3 regions of the Paenibacillus sp. TSM33 genome follow, and region 2 is predicted to be linked to each of the others. Evidence: predicted binding sites of a transcription regulator. Region 2 holds the regulator's gene; each other region holds the start of a gene.
What was found. The regulator LexA, encoded in region 2, represses DNA repair genes until DNA is damaged. The targets are predictions, from matches to a motif close to CGAACATATGTTCG.

Region 1 (7,932 bases), 1.1 Mb from region 2:
AGTGGATCGCTTTGTTACCAGACATCGAGCGTAAGTTACTGCGTATTCTTTACAACTTTTTTGCACAGAAACGACGAATGCCAACTATAAATGAGCTGGAGGTCAAGACAGGTAGGAGTGTAACAGATATAAAGGTAGGACTGCTGTCCTTGGAGAAGGATAATTATATTCTATGGGATGATAAATCCTCTTTGCGGGATATCGTAATTCTGGAGGGTTGGGAGCGTGGACAGATCAGGCCTATGTCACCAGGAGATGCGACTAGATACTTTACAGAATATTAAAACCCCGGATTGCTCCGGGGCATCTTTTATTCAAGACCAAATTGGGCTTTCGCTTGTAGCTTGTTACCTTGAAATGTGAAATTGGCATTTGCACCAAGTCCGCCCTCACCTTTATACGAATACATTACAGTATAGTATTTGTCTCCCTTTTCGCCCACCTCTGAGAGAGCCTCACCAGGACCACCGATAATTTTAGCAACTTCCTCATAAGTCATTCCATTTTTAATCTTGTTATATTTAGCTTTTGTAATAGTTCCGGAATTTTGCGGCTCTGCTACTGTACGACCCTCAATTTTTCCGTTATATAGTTTCCAATTAGATTCACCCTTAACGCCACGCGAACCGAGTTCACCACTGAAAGAAACAATATCCCCTTGATTCAGACCGTTTAGTTCTGAACGATCAGAAACTTTTACGATGACAACATCTCCGAGTTTTTTCTTTTCGGCGCTAATATCTGACCATGATTCGCCGTTGTAATCTGCTGGTTTACCGTAAACATAAAGACTGCTTGAGCCAGCTTCAATGACCACACCTGACCATTTAACAACTTGATTTCTTACACTGTCGAATGTTTCTCCCTGCTTGGAAACTGGCATTCCAAAGAGAGTAGATGAAAACTTATCAAAAGGAAGCGATGTGTCAATCAATGGCTTTTTAGCATCAGTCTGTTCCTTTTGCGCTGATTCAGTAGTAACTTCTTTCTCTTTAATAGGCGTAGCAGCTACTGGTTTGGAATTAGTTTCGGTTGGTTTCTGTGTGTCTGCGACTGATATTCCAATAATAAATATTATGAAAGTAGCTAACCCAAAGAGAAACATTTTCTTAGCCTTGCCATTCTTTTTTATTAAAGCTATAGCCCACAAAACAAAAAACACAAAAAAAGCCAGCAAAGCAATTACAGCAATTGCAGTCATTACATAACCCCTATCTATTTGGTAATATTATTATAAAAATAGTATATATGACCTAGGAATATTTTTCTAGTACAAAAGTTTTATAGATGGCAAATAAAATACCTTGTTAGGAACAAACGTTCGTAATATAATCGTTACATAATACATCAGGAGGCTACATACATGGGAAAGAAACTTGAGGGTAATGGATTATGGGAAAGTTCACGCATCATTTTGCCCGAACATAAAGAAGGATACTTAAAACTTATGAAAGACCGTCAGCGGCGCGGTAAACCGGAGTTGGATGACCAAGAGGTACAATTGATTGAGCAGGCTTTAATAGAGTCTTACAATACACGCACAACGATCACGCTCCTCGTATTTAGTCCGTTTGACGATGAGGTAATGACTGGTGTAGTTACGTCAATTAACACGGCTAGACGTGAGGTAAAACTGTTCCGGGGTGAAGATGATTTTAGTTGGATTAAGCTGGAGGATATTATTTCGGTAAATGCGTAAAATGCCTTGATTACCCAATACACCGCTATATAATTAAGGTAGATTAATTAGATGGGCGGTGTGAGGTGTTAAGTAATGCGATTTATATATTGCTTGGTATTTTGGATGCAATAGCCGTTATGGTGTTTAGTCTTAAAATATATATGCTACCAGTGGCGTCATATAAAAAAAGAATTATTGGTTTTGGGATATTAATAGCTGTGATTTCATTTTTTATGCGTGTTGTTTTTGACATTCCGAGGTGGGATCTACCTTTACAATATATACTATTTATATTGTTTTTTAGATATGGAATGTCGATTAAGACGCATTTAGCGGCATTTATCCTAGGAGCTGGAATTAGTGCATATGCGATTTTGCAAGTCGGCGTCTACTATCTTTATAACTTTCTGGGTATTTTGCAGACTGGGGTACTACAGCAAAACACAACTTATCAGGTCTACATCTTACAAATAACATATATCCTTATCTGTTTTGCTATATCGTTTATCCTTAGAATTTATTATACCGGCTTCTCGTTTATCGTTACTCCGCCGCACGATTTTATATGGAAAGAAAATTATTTATCCGAAGAAAATAGGAGGATGTCAGTTAGTGCTCTTTTATCCTCCGTCACCATCTTTATAGCAGAGGTTCTTTTATACCAGTCCAGTCCGTTTGTTCTTTTACTTATGTCTATATTCACCTTCGGTTTCTCCTATATTCTATCGAGAAAGGAGGACAAGGAAGATGCTAGAAAGGCTATCGAGGCGTATCGCGCTAGGAATAAAAAGAGCTGATCCAGAGGGGCCAGGAAGCGTTGAGGTGTTAACCTACATAATAGGTATAAAGCTTAATTGGTTTTCTGGTCTTGTGCTTACGGCGTTATTTGGATGGATGCTAGGACACATGGTAGGTGCACTCGTTGCCTTTTTTTCATTTGTTGCACTTAGGAAGTTTTCTGGAGGACTGCATTTTAAATCTTTAACGGTTTGTGCTGTGTTTTCAGCTGCGCTTTTTGCTAGTATACCCTTGGTGGATTTAGGACATAGTGGCACACTACTACTTACAGCCATAACAGCATTAGTCGTACTATGCGTGGCGCCGAATAACTTCGAAGAAATTAATCCTTCTAAAATAGATCCATATCTAAAATGGATTTCCCTGACTATTGTACTCACTAATTTTATTATTCAATCTCCTATAATTGCTCTTTCTTTCGCGGCTCAGGCTATTTTACTCCTACCGCTACCGATTATGAAGGGAGGTGAAAGAGCATGAAAAAGACTATTGCGCGTCTTGTGTCCAAACACTTATCTAAAGAAGCTAACAAAGCTGCTGTAAGCCGCAAAACAATTATCGGAGCTTTACCGCTGCCGAAAGAACTAAAGAAATGATTTGATCTATGGACAACAACAGAGAGATTTTTGCACCTGAGATTATGTCGGATGGTAGTTATGGAGATAGGTTTTCATTTTTTGAGAGTGATTTAGTCAGTATCGAAAATTGGAAACCAAAATCAAACTATGAAATACCGTTTTTTTTCACAACTAGCGGTAATTATACAGTTCCAACAACTCTCGGGGAATTCGTTAACGGATTTCCCGATTTTATTAGCCTGGATTCTGGCAATTTGGTTAATTTAAAAAATGTTTCTGCACACGAAACAGCAGACTATGGCGGCAAAGTTTTTTTTGGTGGTACCCAAGCTTATACTAGCGTTAATAAGACTAATTCTGTATTTTTGAGTGACCTTATTGATGCTGCTAAAAAGCGCCCCGATGATCAGCGGTTTATTATAGGTGAAACTAAGACTTCGGTTGGCCTTTACCCTGCGAAAGATGTTTGCTTTTTTGATATGTGGGACCCCAAAAAAAATTATCATGTTCCCCGTTTTCATAACCAAAATGAATACATCGCAATCATTTTGACCTTCAAAAAGTGTAAGAAGGTTTTTCCTTATCTGTTCCCCGCTACACCGAGTCACCTTATTAATTTGTCTAAAGTAGCAGGATATGATGAGCAAAGTTATGGAACGGAAATTATATTTAAGGATACGAATTATACTTGCCCTATATCTAAAAGCAAACTTGATATGCTTAAAAAAATATTAGATATTAACTAAGCCCGCCTTTGGTTGGGCTTTTATCATACATATAGGAAAAAGTCAAGAAAAATTCACCCTAGGATGGCGCAAATGGGTTCGACATCATACGACATTTTTCCCCTTTACGTTATAATATGATGTTGGTATAAAAAGGTTAAGAGATTCAAGAATTTAGAATAACAGGAACGAAAGTCCCTGTTACGAGAAGGAGCGTGAAAAAAACGCCTCCCATAAGAGAGACGCTTAATGTGGGTTGGCATCCCTGCCAGGATAGCCAAGTTAGATCCCACGGAAAAAGAATCATCGTGAGTATACAAGAAATTTATTATTCAGTAAAGTCAAACACAAAGGAGTACATCAATGCAGACACATAAGGTAGAGACAGAACAGAACTTAAGCCAGCAGGCGGCAGCAGCTCTTGCAGAAATCATTATGAATGTATATGATATAAAGCCACCTGCTATAATAAGGGTTATCTCACCTCTACAAGAGTATGAATTATTAATGGATAATATTTCTGAATGAGGTATGAACAATTAAATGGGAAAAGAGCAGGGGCTTCACTGCTCTTTTTTTGCTTTGTATCAGTTGAAAAATAACCCGCAAGTTACCCGCAAAAATGCTTGTATGTCGTTATTTTCTCTTGTAGATTTAGCTCGCTCAAAAATCGCAAAAACCCTTTACCCTTGCGGCTTTAAATCGCTTCCTGTATGCTTGTGTAGATAACGACTTATATATGTTCTACATTTGAGGTGGATAACATGAACAGAATTTATCTGGATCATGCCGCATCGACTCCTATGCATCCTGAGGTAGCGCAGACTATAATGGACATCATGACCGGCCAATTCGGCAACGCTTCAAGCGTCCATGCCTTTGGCCGTGATGCCAAGCGCACCGTCAGCGCAGCGCGGGATGCCGTTGCGGCCTCTTTGGGCTGCAAGCCTGAAGAAATTATATTTACGAGCGGGGGGACAGAGAGTGATAATCTGGCCCTGTTTGGGACGGCTACGGCAGATGGTCGTACTTCCGGCCATATTATTACAACCGCGATTGAACATCACGCCGTGCTTCATGCCTGCGATGAGCTGGAAAAAGCGGGATACCAGGTGACCTATGTCCCGGTCAATGGTTTTGGGCGTGTGAATCCCGCAGATATTAAGGCAGCTATTCGCCCGGATACTTTTTTAATTAGCATGATGTATGCAAACAATGAGGTAGGCGTGATTCAGCCGGTCCAAGAAGTAGGACAGATTGCGAGAGAGCATGGAATTATATTTCATGTAGATGCAGTTCAAGCCTTCGGGCATATATCAATCGACTGCGGGAACCTCCCGATTGACTTGCTTAGTGTGTCTGGCCATAAGATTAACGGGCCGCAAGGGGTGGGTGCATTGTATATCCGTCAGGGTACACGCATTCAGCCGCTAATGCATGGGGGACTTCAGGAGAAGAAACGCCGTGCCGGAACAGAAAATATCGCCGGCATTGCTGGGCTGGCTAAAGCCGCAACTCTTGCCAATGCTTCCATAGAGGAGCGAGGAGCACACGATATGGCTCTTCGCCAAACGTTGCTAAAAGCGTTGGAAGGCTCTCTGGGCAGCCAAGAGTTTATAATTAATGGCGATCCTGAATATTTTGTGCCTAATGTGCTAAATATTAGCTTTCCGGCCATTGGTACAGAGACCATGCTGATGAATCTCGATATGGAAGGAATTGCAGCGGCCAGCGGATCAGCCTGTACTTCGGGCTCTCTAGAGCTATCGCATGTATTGCAGGCGATGGATCTTCCTGAAGATGTTTTGAATTCAGCGATTCGGTTTAGCTTCGGTTTGGGTAATACTACGGAAGAAATGGAATACACGGCCAAGAAAATTGAAACCATATGGAAGCGGCTACGTACTAGGTACTAGGGATTTCTCCGCATTTTAGTAAGAAGGGAGGAGCGGTTTCCATTTCATTGCATGAACGGAAGCAAGGTATGACAGGCATGTAGGAAAAGCACCGCACCTTCGTTCGGACTGCATAGTAAGGAGGGACCCTATAGATGAGGCTTCAAGATATGATCGGACTTGCTGTTTTCGATGTCGAGAACGGGAAGCAGATTGGTAAAATACATGACTTTATGTTGACAGCTGATTGGCGAATTACAGGGATCGAGTTGGAAGGTAAGGGGCTTTTTTCATCTCATGTCAAAATGGTGGCCTGGGATGACATCGTTGCTTATGGTGAGGATGCGATCATGATTCGCAATCAGCAGGCCGTCCGTAAAACAGAGGCCCATGATATACAACATACGTACTTGTCTGGACCCGGTAAACTGAAGGATTTATCCGTGCTAACAGAGGAAGGGCTTATGCTCGGGCACATCTCGGATGTTTATTTTGACCAGGAAATGGGCAATAACATAATAGGCTTGGAAATCAGCGATGGTTTTGTATCGGATATTATTGAAGGGCGGAAATGGCTGCCCTGCACCGAAGATATGTCCATCGGGGAAAATGCTGTTATGGTTCCCCCGTTAAGCGAGCAGCGTCTGGAAAAAGCCATATATTCTGTTAATGGATAGGGTGAGTTTATTGAGATGTCCGAATTGTAATTCCAAAGATATCGGAAAAATTGGCTCCCATCAATTTTATTGCTGGGGATGCTTTATCGAACTTCAAGTGAATGGTGAAAAAATGTCTGTCTACCAAGTGGAAGAGGATGGAACGCTCAGTTCGCTGGACGACTTATTCTTTGGAGATGAGATGGCACAACAGGACTTGCCGCAAATTCACGCTTCTTCCTAAGCTTGACTCGGGAAGTGGACAGGCTGTTTACGAAGAGGTGTGATCTTCCACCTATTGCTTAACATATAGCTAAGTGGGTTGGATCATGCTTAATAAAAAATAGAGAGGGTGTCCCGAACGGCTATTGGCCTGGGGGCACCCTCTTTTGTATATCCTTTCTTGTGAAGATGGCTAGTTTTACAATTTAAAGCGTTTGACCTCTTCCAATAGAAGATCTGCATGAGAATCAAGTTTGGCAGAAAGGTCAGCAATATTGTTCATAGCATGACCTTGTTCTTGTACTGAGGAAGCTACTTCCTCGGTAGATGCTGCACTTTGCTCAGAAACAGCGACAACGCTGGAGATGACATCTGAAATATGTCCGGCATTTACACGCAGATGATCTGCTGCAGCAGAAACGTCCTCAATTTGGGCAAGCATGTGCTGAGAAGCGTCACGTATGGACTCAAACGCCTGTCTCGTTGCAATGGCAGCGTGCTCCTGTTCTACAGTTACAGCAAGAGCCTTCTTCATTTCCTCTGCGCTTTGTACTCCCGCAATTTTAATTTCTTCCAGCTTACTCATAATACTGTCACTGGAGCTGCCAGCTTGTTCTGCCAGCTTTCTCACTTCTCCCGCGACGACGGCAAAACCTCGTCCGTGTTCCCCGGCCCGTGCCGCTTCGATGGATGCATTGAGGGCCAGCAGGTTTGTTTGTGCGGCGATATCGTGGATGGCCCCGGCCAGCCGCCCAATATCCTGGGTTTTCAGCGTGAGCGAATCTACCGCTTCTCCTGCCGCAGTGGTCGTTTGTCTGGATTCGGCTGCTAGTTTCGCTTGACGCTCTGCTGTTTCATACCCGGCCAGCACGGCAGAATCTGTTTCGAATACAGCAGTTTGGGTCCGTTTGACACTTTCGCCAATCTGGTTGATGGAGCCTGTCATGTGTGTCAGCTTCTCAGAACCGGAATATACCGCCTCGGCTTGGTCGCTGGCTCCTTGCGCTAGCTCCTGAACTGCACTGGAGATCTGTGACGCAATGGTTCCAGTATCTTTGGCGTGTTGATGCATATCATGGGAAGCGGAACTGACATCGCTAGCTGTATCTGATACCTTGCGCAACAGGTGAGAGAGATTGTCTGACATGAGGTTAAAATCTGTCCCCAGACTGGCAATTTCATCTTTACCCTTAATATCTACACGAGCGGTCATATCGCCTTCAGCTATTCGTTTGACATTTGTTTGGAGTCTGCGAATCGGCTTGATAAAGTTGTTTGCCGCCCAGATCGCCAGCAGCATAGCAACGACTAAAATGATAGCAACAGTAATAATCAACTGATTACGAGTGGAGTAATATTCCTGAAAAGCAATATCTT
Region 2 (7,932 bases):
AGAGATTTCCCGGTTCCAACGTTAAAGTATCCACCAGTTTTGTGATGGTATTCCGGCTCTACAATTAATCGGGTAATGATATCTGCTCCTCTTCGTGGATCTCCAAGACGGAGGACTTTCAATAATCGTTCTAATAGGGGGGCAAACCAAAGTTCTCGTCCCAATCCGGTAACATTGAATCCTGGGTTTAGTGCATTTACGCTGATTCCCGTATCCGACCATCGTCTTGCCAGTTCAGCAGTGAACATAATATTCAATAATTTGGTTTTTCCATAGATGGGCGATGAGCCACGAGCGGTAAAGGCAGTTGTATCCGTTAAGTCCTCGGGAAGCTGCAAAACTCCATGACGGCGTGAAGCTTCGGAGGCAACATTGACAACTCTGGCCTTGTCTACGTTCTGCAGACATGGTTTTAGTGTATGTGTTAACAGCCACGGCGATAAATAATTTATGGCAATCATTTCAGGAAACCCCTCGGGAGTGACGCGTTGCTCAAAAGCATGAATTCCTGCATTGTTTAACAGCACATCAATATAAGGGTACGCGGCGGCTATCTCACCCCCGACCCGTTTAACATCCTTCAGTACCGATAAATCTCCATAAAAAAAGTCAACCTTCGCTGATGGGCTAACCAGCTCAATCTGTTTTCTTGTAGCTTCAGCACGTTCCTTACTCCTGGCAGTCAAAACAAGATCAAAGCAGCCGCGTTTTCCCAATTCTACTGCGACTAGCTGTCCAAGACCACTGGTGGCACCTGTTATGACAACAGTAGTATTTTTAGACATCGTCATTTCTCCTTCATGTGTTACAATTTTATTGGAGTAGCTAATCCGGTGAGTTAGCACATTTGATTGACATATGCCCACTATAATGATTTAGTTGATATATGTCAACTAAATTGAGTTGTGGTTTTTTGATCGAGAGAAAGGTGATTGAGGATGAAATATAAGGAAGTTAAAATTGAACCAAGGGAGAAATTGGAAATTGAGTTGGGCGAGCAGCTTAACGCACTTATCAGTGCTTCACACGCCCTGAATGTCAGAGCTGCTGCGAAATTTGACTCCTCCTTACAACCTGCCGCCTTCCACATTGTTCGTTGGCTGTATTCTTATGGCCCGACTAATGCCGCCACTTTAGCGGAATCAACTGCGATGGATCGAAGTTCAGTGAGTCGTCTTGTCAAACAGCTCCAGTCTTTGGGGTATCTGAACAGAGAGGCTTCCCAAAGTGATGGACGGGGAGTTGTATTGTCTCTTACCGAGCATGGACAGCAAAAATTAATTGATGCGCTTAAGGAGAAAGAGAACGTTTTCTATGAACGAATTTCGGACTGGAAAGATGCGGAGCTTCATAATTTTATCCAAATGCTCAAGCAATTTAATGGACTTAATTAGAATTCAAAGAGTGGGCTAAAGCAGGATCAGCTATAATCAATTATTAGAAAATTATTGATGTGTAGTGTAATTGAATAGTCTAAATAAACGAAATCCCCGACGACCAGCTAAGGTAATGGGGATTTTTCTGTTGTTATTTCAATGTCAGCTCAAAAGAATGATATGTTCCCAACGATATGTTCATAAAAAGTTCACTTACATGAAACTATTGTTACAGCTAAAATAATCACATCCAAAAATGAAAGGTTGAATTAAATGCCAACAACTAAAAAGGAAAGCTTTTACTTCGGGGTTATTATGTGTTTCGGAATGGTCATTATTATGACCTTCTATAATCTTTTGATTAACGGATTGATTGGAAAAATTAGCTCGATTACCATTGCTGTTGAATTTCTAATTGGATTTATTATAGCGCTCGTATTAGATTTATATATCGTGGGTCCTATAGCAAAAAAAGTTGCTTTAAGTCTACCTTTTGATAAATCTAAAAAAATATTTTTAGTTATCACGATTTCAACATGCATGGTGATCGGAATGGCCTGTTCTATGTCTTTCTACGGTTTATTAACTTCAATTCTGAGTCATGGTATTGGCGCTCATTCATTATTTGAAGCATACATAGAAATTTTTATAAAGAACTTTCTTGTGGCCTATCCATTACAATTATTAATTATGGGTCCAGCTGTTCGAGCCTTGTTTATAAAATTTATAAAGAAAAGCGGGCAAGTGGGACCTTATAAAAAAGTGTTAAATTAAATAATAGAGCAAATCTATTACAGCGGTGTTAAGCTAATGAATGATGTACACCCAGAAATGCTTAAGTTATGAAAAGCTGATACAAGTGTGAGGAAGCTATAACTGGCGGATTGGTAGTTTGGTGTATCATTTAACACAAAAAAAGCAGGAAGAATTCTTCCTGCTTTTTGCTTGAAAATAATTATTAACGTCTGCGTTGTCTATCATTCACGCTAAACAGATTAACAGCCAGTGCGTTACCTCTTGCGCGCGCATTGGCTCTTTGATTGGAACGGATGTTTAATCTTCTTCTTCTCAATTCACGGTTGCAGTGTCTTCTGCTCATAATATCACCTCCCTTCAAAGAAATGAAGGTATGGTTAAATCTTAATGATGTTTATGCTTACGCTTGGAAATTTTGATATTTAATGCGTTAGTTGCGAGTGCATTTCCGCTTCCTGTTTTAGCAGCTGCGGCTTGAAAGACTTTAACGACCAGATATCTGTTTTTCCCGATGCGATGCTTATACGTTTTAACTCTATTTCTGATCATCTGCATATCTCCTTTGCTTTAGGTCTGCTATATACATATGTCAATTGTGCTAGTAATGTATCAGCATAAATCTACTAAAGATAAAAAGAAGCTAGTACCTATGTTCCTAAACGTTTAACAAAAAAAAGCTCATGCTAGCCTGCGTTTGACTTCCCGACTTTACGTTATAGGGGAAGGCTACAGTAGGTCACATGAGTTCAATTTCCATTTGTTTAGCTAATAAAAGTAAACAATTCAAGATCAGAGGGGGTACTATCTCGGATAATGGGGCGGATATGATAGTAGAGACAATATAGGTTGCTGAAAAGGAAAAGATAGTTGGAGACACACACCTAGTAAACATAAGAACAATATAAAACCGGCTCGCCTAGGCGGCCGGTTTTATATTAGCGGTAGTATAACGGGGAAGAAAGCACGATAAATCAGTGGAAGTCCCGGAAGAGTCCAACAACCTTGCCCAATATGCTGACGTGTGTCAGTCGAAGCGGTTCAAAGGCTGGATTTTCAGGTTGAAGCCGGATATGATCTTTTTCTTTGTAAAAGGTTTTAACCGTAGCCTCGTCTTCATCTGTCATAGCTACTACAATGTCTCCGTTATCAGCGGTCTGCTGCTGACGTACGATTACATAGTCTCCGTTAGCAATACCAGCTTCAATCATGCTTTCGCCTACAACAGATAACATGAATATTTTATCCTCACCAACAAAGTGTTGGGGAAGAGGAAAGTAATCTTCAATATTTTCTGTCGCCGTAATAGGAAGACCAGCGGTTACTTTGCCGACGACGGGAACACGACTAATGGAGTAATTAATCAAGTTGCTGTTATCCGATTCGTCTTGACCGAGTAATTCAATAGCCCGTGGTTTCGTAGGATCGCGGCGAATGAGTCCTTTTTTCTCCAAACGATCCAAATGACCATGAACCGTAGAACTGGAGGCCAATCCGACTGCCTCGCCTATTTCGCGCACAGAAGGGGGGTATCCCTTTAGACGCACTTCATTGCGGATAAATTCAAGAATGGCCTGCTGGCGGCTCGAAATCTTAGACATACCGTATCAACCCCATTTAGTAACGTTTGGGAAAATTATAGCATAGAACCTCCGTTCGTACAAACATAAGTTCTAAATAATCCCTAAAAAAATTCACGAACTTTTGTTCTCTTTTCTATTGAACAAAACAAACGTTCGTGTTATATTGTGAAAAACATAAGAACAAACGTTTGGAGGACGCAGCCAATTATGAAATATAGCACTTATCAAAGTATTTTCCCGATGAGTTTAGAGAATTTACAGGAGAGCCGAAAAGAGGGTAAGGTGCGTTTGCTACAGGTTATTACCAATACTCTTTTAGTCAAGCTTCTTATTCTAGTAATTATCGTTTGGGTTGCAGGGGCAGGTGTACTTACGGTTTTCGCAGCACCTTCTGTTTCTAATGAAGAAGTGATTAAGCTGACTGTACAACCTGGAGATACATTATGGCAGATTGCCGTGAATCATAAACCGGAACGAATGGATACACGGGTATATATTGAAGGAATTGTGCGTATTAACGGTTTGGAGGATCGGGGAGTGCAGGCAGGTCAGGTACTTAAGCTCCCACCCTTCTGAACGATAAGGCTATAGAGCTTGTCAGGGAGCACAATGCGGGAGCCTTGACAAGCTCTTTTCTACATGTCAAAGTGTATTATATCTTTGCTTTTATGGAGGGGACACAATTTGGATATAGACAGCTTGGTACAGCGCATTAATGAATTAGCGCGCAAAGCAAAAGCCGAAGGATTGACGGAAGAGGAAACCACGGAGCGCGCTAACCTTCGGGAAATTTATTTAGGCAACATTCGCCGTAATTTTCGGCAGCAGCTCGAAACCATTGAATTTGTAGACGATGATACGCCGAAGGGAAATGGCGGGCTGAAGCATTAATGTCGCTAAAGCCTGCATTATTTGCCTTTTGTTTTTAGGTATCTTTCTTGGTATCTATATAGATCAGCTTTAGGGCAATTGTTTTAATGTAATATTTATTGGGAAGGGAATTGAGAAATGGCCCGATCATTTGAAAGAAAAGTACGCAAAAACACAGCGCATTTAAATAAAACGCGCAAGAAACAAGGCATTCAAACCATTAACGGCGCAGGTTCAGCAATGGACATTTTCCGTGGCCGTAATATTACTGTGCCAATCATGCTGGCTGGTCTTGCTGTATTGTACATGCTTATGAGTTACTTTTTGACGAAGACTGGCATGCGGGGAATGGACTGGCTCGTATTTGGCTTGTACTTGATGCTGGCTGTGATCTTCTTCATTCGCCGTCCTTATTTAAAAGTGGGAAAAGATACCCTTTATATGTTAAAAGGTGGCAGAGAACGGCCGATGACGGCAGGGGACATGAAAGCCATCAAAATTGAAAAGGGTTACGTTACCGTTGAAAGAAAAGGGAAGGGCGGTAATTTTATTTTCACAAAATCACTAGGACGCTATGATACAGATGCCATCGCAGAGCGCCTTGAAAAGTTTGCACTATCCAATCAGATACAGGTAGATAAGAAATAACCGATTTAGCCTGTAGCTCAGTAAGAAGGCCGTATGATGTTATTTTTTCATATAACATGGTGCGGCCACTTGCTTAATATGGGCACACATAACGATCTGATTCCTGACCAAACAGACAAGCTTACATATACAGTGGAAAGAGAGTGGATAATTCATATGACGATTCAGGCGATAATGTTTGATCTTGATGATACCCTTCTGTGGGATGAACGTAGTGTAGAAGAGGCTTTTGATGCAGCGTGTCAAACAGGCTCCCGAGAAGCAGGCGCTGATCCGAAAAAGTTGGAAGAAGCCGTACGCAAGGAAGCGCGTGCTTTGTATGAGTCCTATGAAACCTTTAGTTTTACTCAAATGATTGGCATTAATCCGTTTGAAGGACTGTGGGCGAATTTTACAGCAGGTGAGCAACCTGAATTCCGCCAATTGGAACAGTTGGCTCCTGTTTATCGTAAAGAATCCTGGCGCAGAGGGCTTCAGCAACTGGGGATAGATAATGAGGAGTTGGCGGAAAAGCTAGCTGCCCAATTTGCTTCGGAAAGACGTGCACGTCCACATGTATATGAAGAAACGTTTGAGATTCTGGAACAATTGAAGGAGCAATACAAGCTGTTATTGCTGACAAATGGTTCCCCTGATCTACAACAGGAGAAGCTGGATGGAGTTCCTCAATTGGCTCCTTTTTTTGATCATGTTGTCATTTCAGGTTCTTTTGGTCGGGGCAAGCCTGATCCTTCTATATTCCAGCATGCTTTGGGACTTCTAGGAATTGAACCTGAACAAGCTTTAATGGTAGGAGATAAATTGACGACTGATATTCAAGGAGCTTTGGGAGCAGGTGTACATTCCGTGTGGGTAAATCGGAACGATAAAATCAATACTACAGAGATCAAGCCAAAGTTCCAAATCAAACATTTGTCTGAGTTGCATGGAATTATTCAATCTTTAAAGTAAGAAATCTACAGTCTTCTAAACAAGTATCAAGAAAACTCCCTTCGCTCGATATGCTACAGAGCAGAGGGAGTTTTCTTATGGACACAATACATCGTAATTATGCTGTAGTGAATGTTGGATCTTCGAACGGTTCGGCAATCCAGCCATTTTCTTCGATGAACAAGCGAACTGCGACGATCTTTTGATTTTCCATTAAAGTGAAGAAGTGAGGAGTATTTTCAGGAACGGAAATAACGTCACCTGGTGAAAGCTCTACATTAAAATAGCCGATCTCTTCAGAGCCTTTAATGATAAAAATTCCTTTACCAGCAACAATGGCACGGATTTCATCCTCGGTATGGGTGTGAATTTGTTCGAACTTGGCCAGCAGCTCCTCCAGATTCGGCGTTGCTTCAGATAAAGTGATAACGTCCCAGATTTTGTATCCGCGACGTGCGGCTAAATCTTTGATTTCAGGTTCAAATGTTTTAAGAACAGCGGCTTTTTGATCATTTGTCAGAGTAAAGTTTTCTTGCAGCTCCCTAGGCAGCTTGGAAGCATCCCAGTGTTCATACAATACCTGGTGGTTCTCCAAAAATTCACGTACTCGCTCTTCACCGCTAATTCGCTCATTCGTATTGCGTATAAAAATTTCTGCCATGTATAAATCACTCTTTTCCACTTGGATTAATGTTATATAAAGAATACCATGTCTTATCCAGTTGTACAATACAGGCTGAAACATTTATATGGGAACGACTATAGCTAAAAGATACAGTTTAAAGACGTTCGTCTATAACGATGCATACTACAAAAATAGATCAGCAATGCCGTTTGTGAAGAAGATTACCCTGCATAAAACGTATGTTTTTACTTCAATCTATCTAAATGATACGGTTTCTGCTAAACTAGGATTTAACGTTTTGCGGGGGTGAAGAAATTTTGGATAAAGTTAGCTTGCAGGATGCGTTACAACGAAGAATACTCCTTCTTGATGGGGCTATGGGCACTATGATTCAGCAGGAAGACCTTTCTGCCGCTGATTTTGGTGGGGAAGAGTTGGAAGGCTGCAACGAGATGTTGGTCTTAACAAGACCGGACGTCATTCAAGGGATTCATGAAGCATACTTGGAGGCCGGAGCAGACCTGATTGAAACGAATACATTTGGAGCGACATCCGTCGTTTTGGCGGATTACGATATACCAGAACGTGCCCGTGAAATTAATCTGGTGGCGGCCAAACTGGCGCGTAACGCGGTGGATAAATACAGTACTGCGGACAAGCCTCGTTTTGTTGTAGGAGCTATGGGGCCAACTACGAAAACCTTGTCTGTCACAGGCGGTGTTACATTTGTAGAGCTGATTGAAAGCTATCAGGAGCAGGCTTTGGCGCTTATTGAAGGTGGGGTAGATGTTCTTCTGTTGGAGACCTCACAGGATACGCTTAACGTCAAGGCAGGTAGCATTGGAATTCGTCAAGCTTTTGAGCAGACAGGGATTGAGCTTCCATTAATGATTTCTGGCACGATTGAGCCGATGGGAACAACGTTGGCCGGACAAAACATTGAATCCTTCTGCATATCACTCGAACATTTAAATCCAATCTCGATTGGACTGAATTGTGCTACAGGTCCAGAGTTTATGCGTGATCATATTCGTTCTTTGTCTGAAATGTCCTCTGCAGCTATTAGCTGTTATCCAAATGCGGGCTTGCCCGATGAAAATGGTCAATACCATGAATCGCCAGATTCATTAGCTCGTAAAATGGCTGC
Region 3 (7,932 bases), 340 kb from region 2:
GTGTCCCCATTAATTTCCGCTCATTGCCGGATAAAGCCATTGATTGAGTATCCATAGCCTGTCCCTCCATTACAGGAAGTCAGGAAAGGTGCGGCATTTTTGCGCCTGATCTCTATCGTGTCCCAAGAAAACATAGGACGGCCGAACATCCTGAATTAACTCCTGCATGCGAGTAATCGATTTGGCAGCCATCTCTTGATCGAATGTCAAGAACGGTACGCTATTCTCGAAGTTCTCCCGAGTATAAGCAACATCAATTGTCAGTAGCACTGGACCCGACTTTTCCGTTGTGACAAGGACTGATTGATGGCCAGGGGAATGACCCGGAGTGAATAAAATTTGAACCCCCGGAATCAATTCATGGTCACCCTCAATGATTTGATATTGTAAATCGGGCAGCCTGCACTCTAATGGAGAGTAATCCTCATTGTTTATGGCCGCATCATACTCTGCCCTTTGAATAAGGATCGGCGTATTGCGGAAATGCCCGTTTCCCCCAGAATGATCCAAGTGTAAATGGGAGCTAATGACCATTTGAATATCGTCAGGTCGATAACCGACACGCTTTAACACATTTACGATCGAGTCGCCGTCAGACATGTTGGGGACGACGCGCCCTTCACGTCTAGTCCCCTTGTAGTAATCGGGATTGTTGATAAAAGCGTCGGGCATTCCCGTATCGATGAGTATCGGCCCGCTGGTCGTTTCCAATAGAAAAGACCACACAGGCATTCCGACTAATTTCCCGGGGGCAAGGGTTCGATTAACTGCCGATTGATCTAGGAAACATTCACCTACAGGTAAAAAATACAACCTTTTGATATACATCCCAGTTTCACCCTTCATATTATAAATTCGGACAGTTTGTCCGTTTTGTTTTGATTATATCGGACAAATTGTCCGATGTCAATTTGTCATCGGCGGTTGGGCTTCGGCAAAAGCCTTACACCTGCAACAATACGCCAAGCTAAGAATGTCGCCTAGGTGGAGTGCAAAGAAACAACGGGGCTGCGTTAAAGCCGCAGTGTACAAAAACCAAGGGGATCGCGATATCAAAGTGAGCAAGAGTATTTGCGGCTAAAGAGCCACGCAAGACAAAAGCCAAGGAGCTAAGCGAAAACAGACCGCTTAGTCCTTGGCTTTTTACGATTATCATTCTATTTTTCTGGTGAGGGCGTTCAATTGTTTAGTTTTGGGACAGCCTCTTTTAACAAACTACCCGTTTACCCCGTGGTTGAAAGGTACAACTGTTTCAGTAGGGGAAGTAATTGGAACGATAGCGCTAAAAAGCGCAACTGCTAGGCACATAGCCGCCAATGCTTTTTTCATTTGTCAGCACTCCCTTTATAATATTTTCATATTGTTGTTGCTGCTCAGTTGTAGCTAATTTTCGCCCTTTTTCATACATAGCAGTGGTTGTAATGAATTCCTTATATACATTCATATGAACTGCTATTGATAGTATTCCAGTATATAATTTATTGTGTCATGATAGGAACTTTGGTTGAGTTTATAAATTGCTAATTGATGCAACTTTTCCATTCAGTGAACCAGAAGTGACCGTATGTCTGATCGTGATCGTTTTATTGAACAGATCAATGGCAGACCATTTTAGACCTACAACCTCACCCAATTAAAGATTTAGATATATTTTTAGAAAAAAGGAAAAACTCACCGGATCTCCGAACAGGGAGAAACTTCCGCTCATATCCAGAAATTGTTCGTCAATGCTGAAAACCTCAACCAAATCCGTATACTCATTTTAGATTTCTGTTATTTTTAATGAGACATCGATATAATGCTGCATGCGCTGGCGTACAATGATAAGGTCAGGACATTTTTTACAGCTTCCCCCAGACGTTCTGCAGTGGATATACCATGTTTTTTGGCCAGCGGACACGCAGCTAAAATAATGCCTGAACGAAGTGCAGGGTCACCGGCCACAACGAGCGGCTTATTTTGGTATGCGGGATTATCCGCTTTTTCGACGCTGGTGTAAAAGCTTTGGCAGTCCGCCAGAAATATGGTTCTACTTCCACGCTCTTTCAAAATGTTGACCTCCTCTCCTGATATGTAATTGATCATATTCTCAAATATTCTTGAACGTATACTCTTATAGTAGTATTATATACAGAACAAGTGTTCCTAATAAAAATGTATTTTTTGGAACATTACAGTTTACGGGAAACCTAGCATGGCGTATCATATTATCTTGAACAAAAACAAGTGGAAATGAATGAATATTGAGGGGAGAAAACCATTTTTATGAACCCAAAACGTCGACCATCACCTCAAAAACGCAGTAGGTGGCGCATTTTTGGCAGAGTTTTGCTTATTAATATCAAGTGGTTCTCGCTTGCGGGTGTACTTGGAGTGCTGTTTGCCGGAGGTCTTGTATCCGGTTATGTAGCGGCACTGGTTCATGATGAACCTGTACGATCACGTCAATTGATATATGAAAAGGTAAATGAGAATGCTCTGACCAGTTTTGTATTTTTTAATGATCAGGTAACTCCGGTTGGAAGAATGCGCATGGAGGAGGACCGACAGCTCGTTGATCTGAAGGATGTCCCTCAGTCCATTGTGGATGCCCTCATTTCAACGGAAGACAGCCAATTTTATGAGCACCATGGTGTAGATTTAAAGGGGACGGCTCGTGCTGTCAAACAGAAGCTTTTGAATGAAAACCGCCAAACTGGCGGCAGCACACTGACGCAGCAGGTAGCCCGAAGAGTTTTCCTCAGTCTGGATAAAACGGACAGCCGCAAGGTGAAGGAAATGCTGTTGGCACTACGTATGGAGCGTTTTATGAGCAAAGACAAAATATTAACGGCTTACTTAAACAAAATGCCTTTTGGTAATGGTTCTGCTGGTTACAATTTATATGGAATCAAGTCTGCTTCGTTAGGGATTTTCAATGTAAGTGACCTACATAAGCTTCATACTGCACAAGCGGCTTATTTGGCAGGTCTTCCACAGCTGCCATCTGTTTATTCCGCTTTTGATGGTAAAGGGAATTTTGATGAAGAAGGTTTCAACAAAGCGATGGAGCGCCAACGCGTCGTGTTGGGAAGAATGTTGGAAACAGGCAAACTCACGCTGTCCGAATATAACGAGGCGCTTCAATTTGACGTGAAAGCGACTCTTGCACCACATCGCGAAAAAAGCTATAACACATTCCCTTATTTGATGCTGGAAACAGAGCGGGAGGCCGCTCAGTTGTTAGCACTCCAGCAAAATCCGAATCTCACGGCAGCCGAGATTTCTAAGCCTGAGCATGCTGAGCTTCTTCAAAATACGCGAGAAGAGTTGCAACGGTCCGGCTATCGAATTTATACAACGATAAATAAAAAAGTGTATAGCAATATGCGACAGATTGCAGCCAATCCACAAAATTTTTCTCCATACAGTAAGAAGAAGGGACTGGAACAGATTGCAGCAATCATGATTGATCATAAAACAGGGGCTATCCTAGGTATGATCGAGGGCCGGGATTTTAATACCGAGCAAATGAACTATGCAACTCAAATGACACGTCAGCCCGGTTCCGCCATGAAGCCTATTGCTGCTTATTTACCCGCTTTGGAGAAGGGTTACACTCAGCCTGCCGGTCTTATTGATGATTCACAAATTATATTGAAAGACGGACGTAAGGGTTATCATATTCCTAAAAATTATAACAGAAGGTATGAGGGGCTTATGACAGCCCGTGAAGCACTCAATCGGTCAATCAACATCCCTGCACTGAGGTTGTTTTTATATGAAGTTAAAATTCCAAACGCTTGGAATTTTGTGCGTTCTCTTGGCATTACAACGATTCAACCACAGGATGAACATGCTCAAACAGGAGTTCTAGGTGGTCTTAGTAAGGGGGTATCCGTCGAGGAACTGACCGCAGCATATGGGACAATTCCCAATATGGGCGTGTATAATGCACCTCACTTGATCAGTAAAATTACAGATGCCAACGGTAAGGTTGTATATGAATTTAAACCACAGACGAAACGTGTATATTCGCAGCAAACCGCATTTTTGATGACGGATATGCTCAAAACCGTTATATCAGACCCGAGAGGAACTGGCAAACGTCTGCAAAAAGCTTTTAGGAGCTACGGTACCATTGATATTGCAGGTAAAACGGGTACGACACAGAACTTTGGTGATGTGTGGTTTATGGGATACACACCTGACGTTACGCTAGGCGTATGGGCTGGTTATCGCCAACAGGTTAATACATTATCTCAAGAAGGTCACACCAGAGCACAGTCGGTGTGGGCGTTGATCATGAATGAGGCGGTCAAGGACCAGCCTGAGCTTTTTAAGAATAAGCATTTTATACAGCCGGAAGGAGTTGTGAAAGTTACGGTATCTAGTCTTACAGGTAAGCTGCCAGGACGCTATTCCCGCCAATCGGGTCACCTCGTGACTGACTGGTTTAACCAAAAGTACGTGCCGACCGAAGTCGGAAGAGAACAGCTTCCACGTTCTGCTAGACCAGTAGTTCCGTCCAAACCAGATATCAAGAAAGAAGATGTCCCTGAGATTAAGGTACCAGCAACAGATCAAGAGGAGGTTCCACCAGAGGAAACAGCTCCTGCTGTTCCTGACACAGATGCAGAGATCGAACCGCCTGATGAGAATAACGATGTGCCATCAACTGATACTTCGCAACCTTCTATTGAAAACGAGCCGGAGACACCTTCTGAATCAGAGAACCAGAGTGGTGCTCCAAAAACTCAGCCTAATGAGGTTATCGATCCTGAACCAACGACTGATCAATCCAACGACTAAGCAACCTGGACGATCTAGTTTAGTACACCGTTTCCAACAATATTGACAGTGACCTGCGGATGAAAACGGAACATTAGGATACTCCCCATTCCAACGCTATTCCATTACAATAGCTACCTTGATATGGGAAGTTGGATAGTCAGGCTCCCGGTACATCTGTCGGACAGAATTCTCGGTGTCTGAATAAACTTCATTGATACTTTTACCTTCATTGGTTTGAGATTCATCTACAACTTCTAGTGTTTGCTGGAGTAGGCCCTTAGGAGTAAAATCATAAGTCGATGTATTTGCCAATCTGCCATCCTTTAAGCTGTCCTGATCCCAGCAGCCTGTTGTAATTATGAGTAGAGCCAGCATTTTATGGGGCTCTGCTCTTTTTTTCATACTTTAGATTTCTCCTTATTGAGAATACGAGCCAAATTATTTGCTATGTAGCCAATGGGCTTTAAAATCTTCTCTTTGTTTAGGCAAGTAGGCAAGGCGAGATTATAAGGGGGCTTAGTCTTGAGTCAGATCAATTCCCAGATAGGATCCGAGTTTACGCCGAACTTCACTGCGGGCAAAGGAAGAAAGCATGAAAAATCGTCTTTGGTAACCTCGGCATACATACAAAACCTCTACGCCTTCATGATTTCGGATTTCGCTGTATATTTTCACTCCCTGTCTTTTCATTCGGTCTTTTGTTTCTGCTAATTGAACAGTTACGCGTTGTTGCACTCCAGTCAGGCTACGGATATACAAATCGGGCATTTTGAGAGGAGAGATATTCATAATACGAATGTCTCGTTCCAGCACATCCAGTACAAGTGTTAGAAGTACACACATTTTGATCAGTCCTGCGTCTTCTTCAGAAGGCAGAGGAGCTGTATGCTTGTTAGCAAGTACCTTTTTGTTTGTCATAAATATCTCCTTTACGCGGAGTGAAAGTACAATATATAATAAGTATATAGAACATATGTTCTTGATATACCTCATCATAGGGATTTTTCTGTTGCCAAAGCAATCATCAATTATTGGAAAAGTGGCAGGAAGTCTTAATTCCATGTGCCATTGTGGTAAAGATTCTTTCGTATATGACCGATGACAGTCAAACAAAATTTGTGTTAAGCTAATGGATAAAAAACTTACATAGAAGGGATAGCGTTCTGATAGCGGTCGTTTTCTACTTTTAACTTAAGAAAGTCGAGAAAGAAGGTTTACATATTGTCACGTTCGTTATATGCAGCTTTATTATTGTTGAGCCTTATTTGGGGCGGTTCCTTTATGTTTATTAAGGTATTATTGCTACATCAAGTAGGACCGTGGACTATTGTATTTCTGCGATCCAGCTTTGGTCTTATTTTTATCGTCTTATTAATGCTTCTTATGCGCAGGCCGTTTAAAATCAAAAGCATCCCGTGGAAATCGGTTATTCTGGTAGCATGTGTCAACATGGTTTTACCATGGACATTGATTGGTTTTAGTGAGACCAGAATAGCTAGCAGCATGGCTTCTGTATTGAATGCCACCACACCAATATGGACTATGTTAGTGGGGCTTGCCTTCTTCGGGGCTATATTTCATCGCCTGCAGTGGTTAGGAATGGGTCTAGCATTTATAGGAATTATTATTTTATTGGGTATTAATCCTGCCTCTATTATTTCTGTTGATCCTGTAGGTTTTGGATGTATGCTACTTGCGACTCTCTGCTACGGATTTGGAACACAGCTCTCCAAACGTTTTCTCTCCAATCTTTCCATGTATCAGGCTACCTTTGCGACACTGTTTGGTGCGGCAGCAGTGGGTGGTATTATGATGGCAATTGTAGAGAAACCAGACTTGTCGATCATTTCTGTTCCAGGAGTATTAGGTTCTCTAATAGGACTAGGAGTTTTGGGGTCAGGGGTAGCATATATCTTGTTCAACTATATGATTTTGCGAGGGAGTGCGGAATTCGCTTCTTCGGTAACGTATTTTGTACCAGTGAGTGCCATCGTATGGGGCTTTTTACTTCTGAATGAGCATATCGGCTGGAACGTGCTGACCGGACTGGTTCTTATACTCGGGGGTGTATTTATGGCCAATCAGCGCAGAACAGCTAAACTAAGGGTAATAGCTCCAAGTGAAAATAAAACACACTCAGGTCATTAAGTGTGTATTCGCCAAACCTTTGGTATAATGCGTCAACTCGCACATACAATAAAGCATGCTCACACATAAAATAAAATATGATGCAGCAAAAAAAGCAAGCTGTTTAGCAGGTGACAAGGTGTGGTATAATAAATTATAGAATTATATGCACCACAGAAATGTCGGAGTTTTTATTCCACAAAAGAAAGGATCAGGATACCATGTGTCCCCGAAGGATACTTCCCCAAAGGACGATTTGGAAACGATTTGATCTGTCTTATACTTAGCTTTTCCGCGGAGTAACGTCAAGTTGCGAAAGCCAACTCTGCGGAAGAGGGGATTGTACATGCGAAGGACCAAGTCCTCCAGGCACATCTTATCCGGTTGCTTCCGTAAGAGTGGGTTCATCCACATCAAACTTACGAGAAACCGAGGGAGCCTGTATGAGGAAAACTTACGAATCTATCGTGAACAATGGAGCACTGAGACAGATTGCTGTCATGTTGCTCGGAACATGCATTTTAGCTTTTACGTACTATCACATTAATGCCCAGAATCATTTGTCAGAGGGCGGATTTGCAGGGTTAGCTCTGCTGGGTCATTATGCGTTTGGCATATCTCCAGCATGGAGTATGCTGATGCTGGATGTTCCCGTCATATTGCTAGCATGGGTACTGAAAGGCAAAAGATTTATGGTGTTAGCATTAATCGGAGCCGTCGCCTTTTCACTGTTTTATGCAGGATTTGAGAAATACTCGACTTTGGTTATAGACCTGCATGGAAATCTGCTAATAGCAGCTCTACTTTGTGGGGTGCTCACAGGTTTAGGAGCCGGAATCGTACTGCGATTCGGTGGAGCAACCGGGGGCGATGATATTTTGTCTCTGCTGATCAGCGAGTGGCGCGGATGGAAAATCGGCAACGTGTTTATCGTCAGTGACATTATCGTACTGGGATTATCGCTGTTGTATCTGCCTGTGAAGGAAACAATGTTTACAATACTGGCTGTGTGGCTTGCCGGAAAAATAATTA

Region 1: a site for LexA is predicted at 1,311-1,324, ahead of ACN6NF_RS18395 (YolD-like family protein). Genes of this name have one in related genera too.
Region 3: a site for LexA is predicted at 5,740-5,753, ahead of ACN6NF_RS15030 (YhjD family protein). Genes of this name have one in related genera too.

Annotation. Positions count from the first base shown of each region.
Region 1 covers NZ_JBLZXB010000017.1:1,450,700-1,458,631, reverse strand. Annotated here, with positions in the region: gene ACN6NF_RS18405 (hypothetical protein) at 12-284, shown strand; gene ACN6NF_RS18400 (DUF3862 domain-containing protein) at 311-1,201, opposite strand; gene ACN6NF_RS18395 (YolD-like family protein) at 1,364-1,699, shown strand; gene ACN6NF_RS18390 (accessory gene regulator ArgB-like protein) at 2,429-2,959, shown strand; gene ACN6NF_RS18385 (LytTR family transcriptional regulator DNA-binding domain-containing protein) at 3,084-3,803, shown strand; gene ACN6NF_RS18380 (hypothetical protein) at 4,146-4,310, shown strand; gene ACN6NF_RS18375 (cysteine desulfurase family protein) at 4,547-5,698, shown strand; gene ACN6NF_RS18370 (PRC-barrel domain-containing protein) at 5,833-6,354, shown strand; gene ACN6NF_RS18365 (hypothetical protein) at 6,365-6,577, shown strand; gene ACN6NF_RS18360 (methyl-accepting chemotaxis protein) at 6,755-7,932, opposite strand, start outside.
Region 2 covers NZ_JBLZXB010000017.1:319,967-327,898, reverse strand. Annotated here, with positions in the region: gene ACN6NF_RS13350 (SDR family NAD(P)-dependent oxidoreductase) at 1-785, opposite strand, end outside; gene ACN6NF_RS13345 (MarR family winged helix-turn-helix transcriptional regulator) at 939-1,394, shown strand; gene ACN6NF_RS13340 (DUF2798 domain-containing protein) at 1,650-2,150, shown strand; gene ACN6NF_RS13335 (hypothetical protein) at 2,335-2,475, opposite strand; gene ACN6NF_RS13330 (hypothetical protein) at 2,517-2,681, opposite strand; gene lexA (transcriptional repressor LexA) at 3,104-3,730, opposite strand; gene ACN6NF_RS13320 (LysM peptidoglycan-binding domain-containing protein) at 3,920-4,288, shown strand; gene ACN6NF_RS13315 (DUF896 domain-containing protein) at 4,397-4,603, shown strand; gene ACN6NF_RS13310 (hypothetical protein) at 4,721-5,230, shown strand; gene ACN6NF_RS13305 (HAD family hydrolase) at 5,387-6,181, shown strand; gene ACN6NF_RS13300 (cupin domain-containing protein) at 6,279-6,821, opposite strand; gene metH (methionine synthase) at 7,103-7,932, shown strand, end outside.
Region 3 covers NZ_JBLZXB010000017.1:659,703-667,634, reverse strand. Annotated here, with positions in the region: gene ACN6NF_RS15060 (MFS transporter) at 1-55, opposite strand, end outside; gene aiiA (quorum-quenching N-acyl homoserine lactonase AiiA) at 70-828, opposite strand; gene ACN6NF_RS15050 (hypothetical protein) at 1,283-1,444, opposite strand; partial or broken gene ACN6NF_RS15045 (Y-family DNA polymerase) at 1,664-2,085, opposite strand; gene ACN6NF_RS15040 (transglycosylase domain-containing protein) at 2,266-4,791, shown strand; gene ACN6NF_RS15035 (hypothetical protein) at 4,888-5,175, opposite strand; gene ACN6NF_RS15030 (YhjD family protein) at 5,290-5,691, opposite strand; gene ACN6NF_RS15025 (DMT family transporter) at 5,995-6,921, shown strand; gene ACN6NF_RS15020 (YitT family protein) at 7,344-7,932, shown strand, end outside.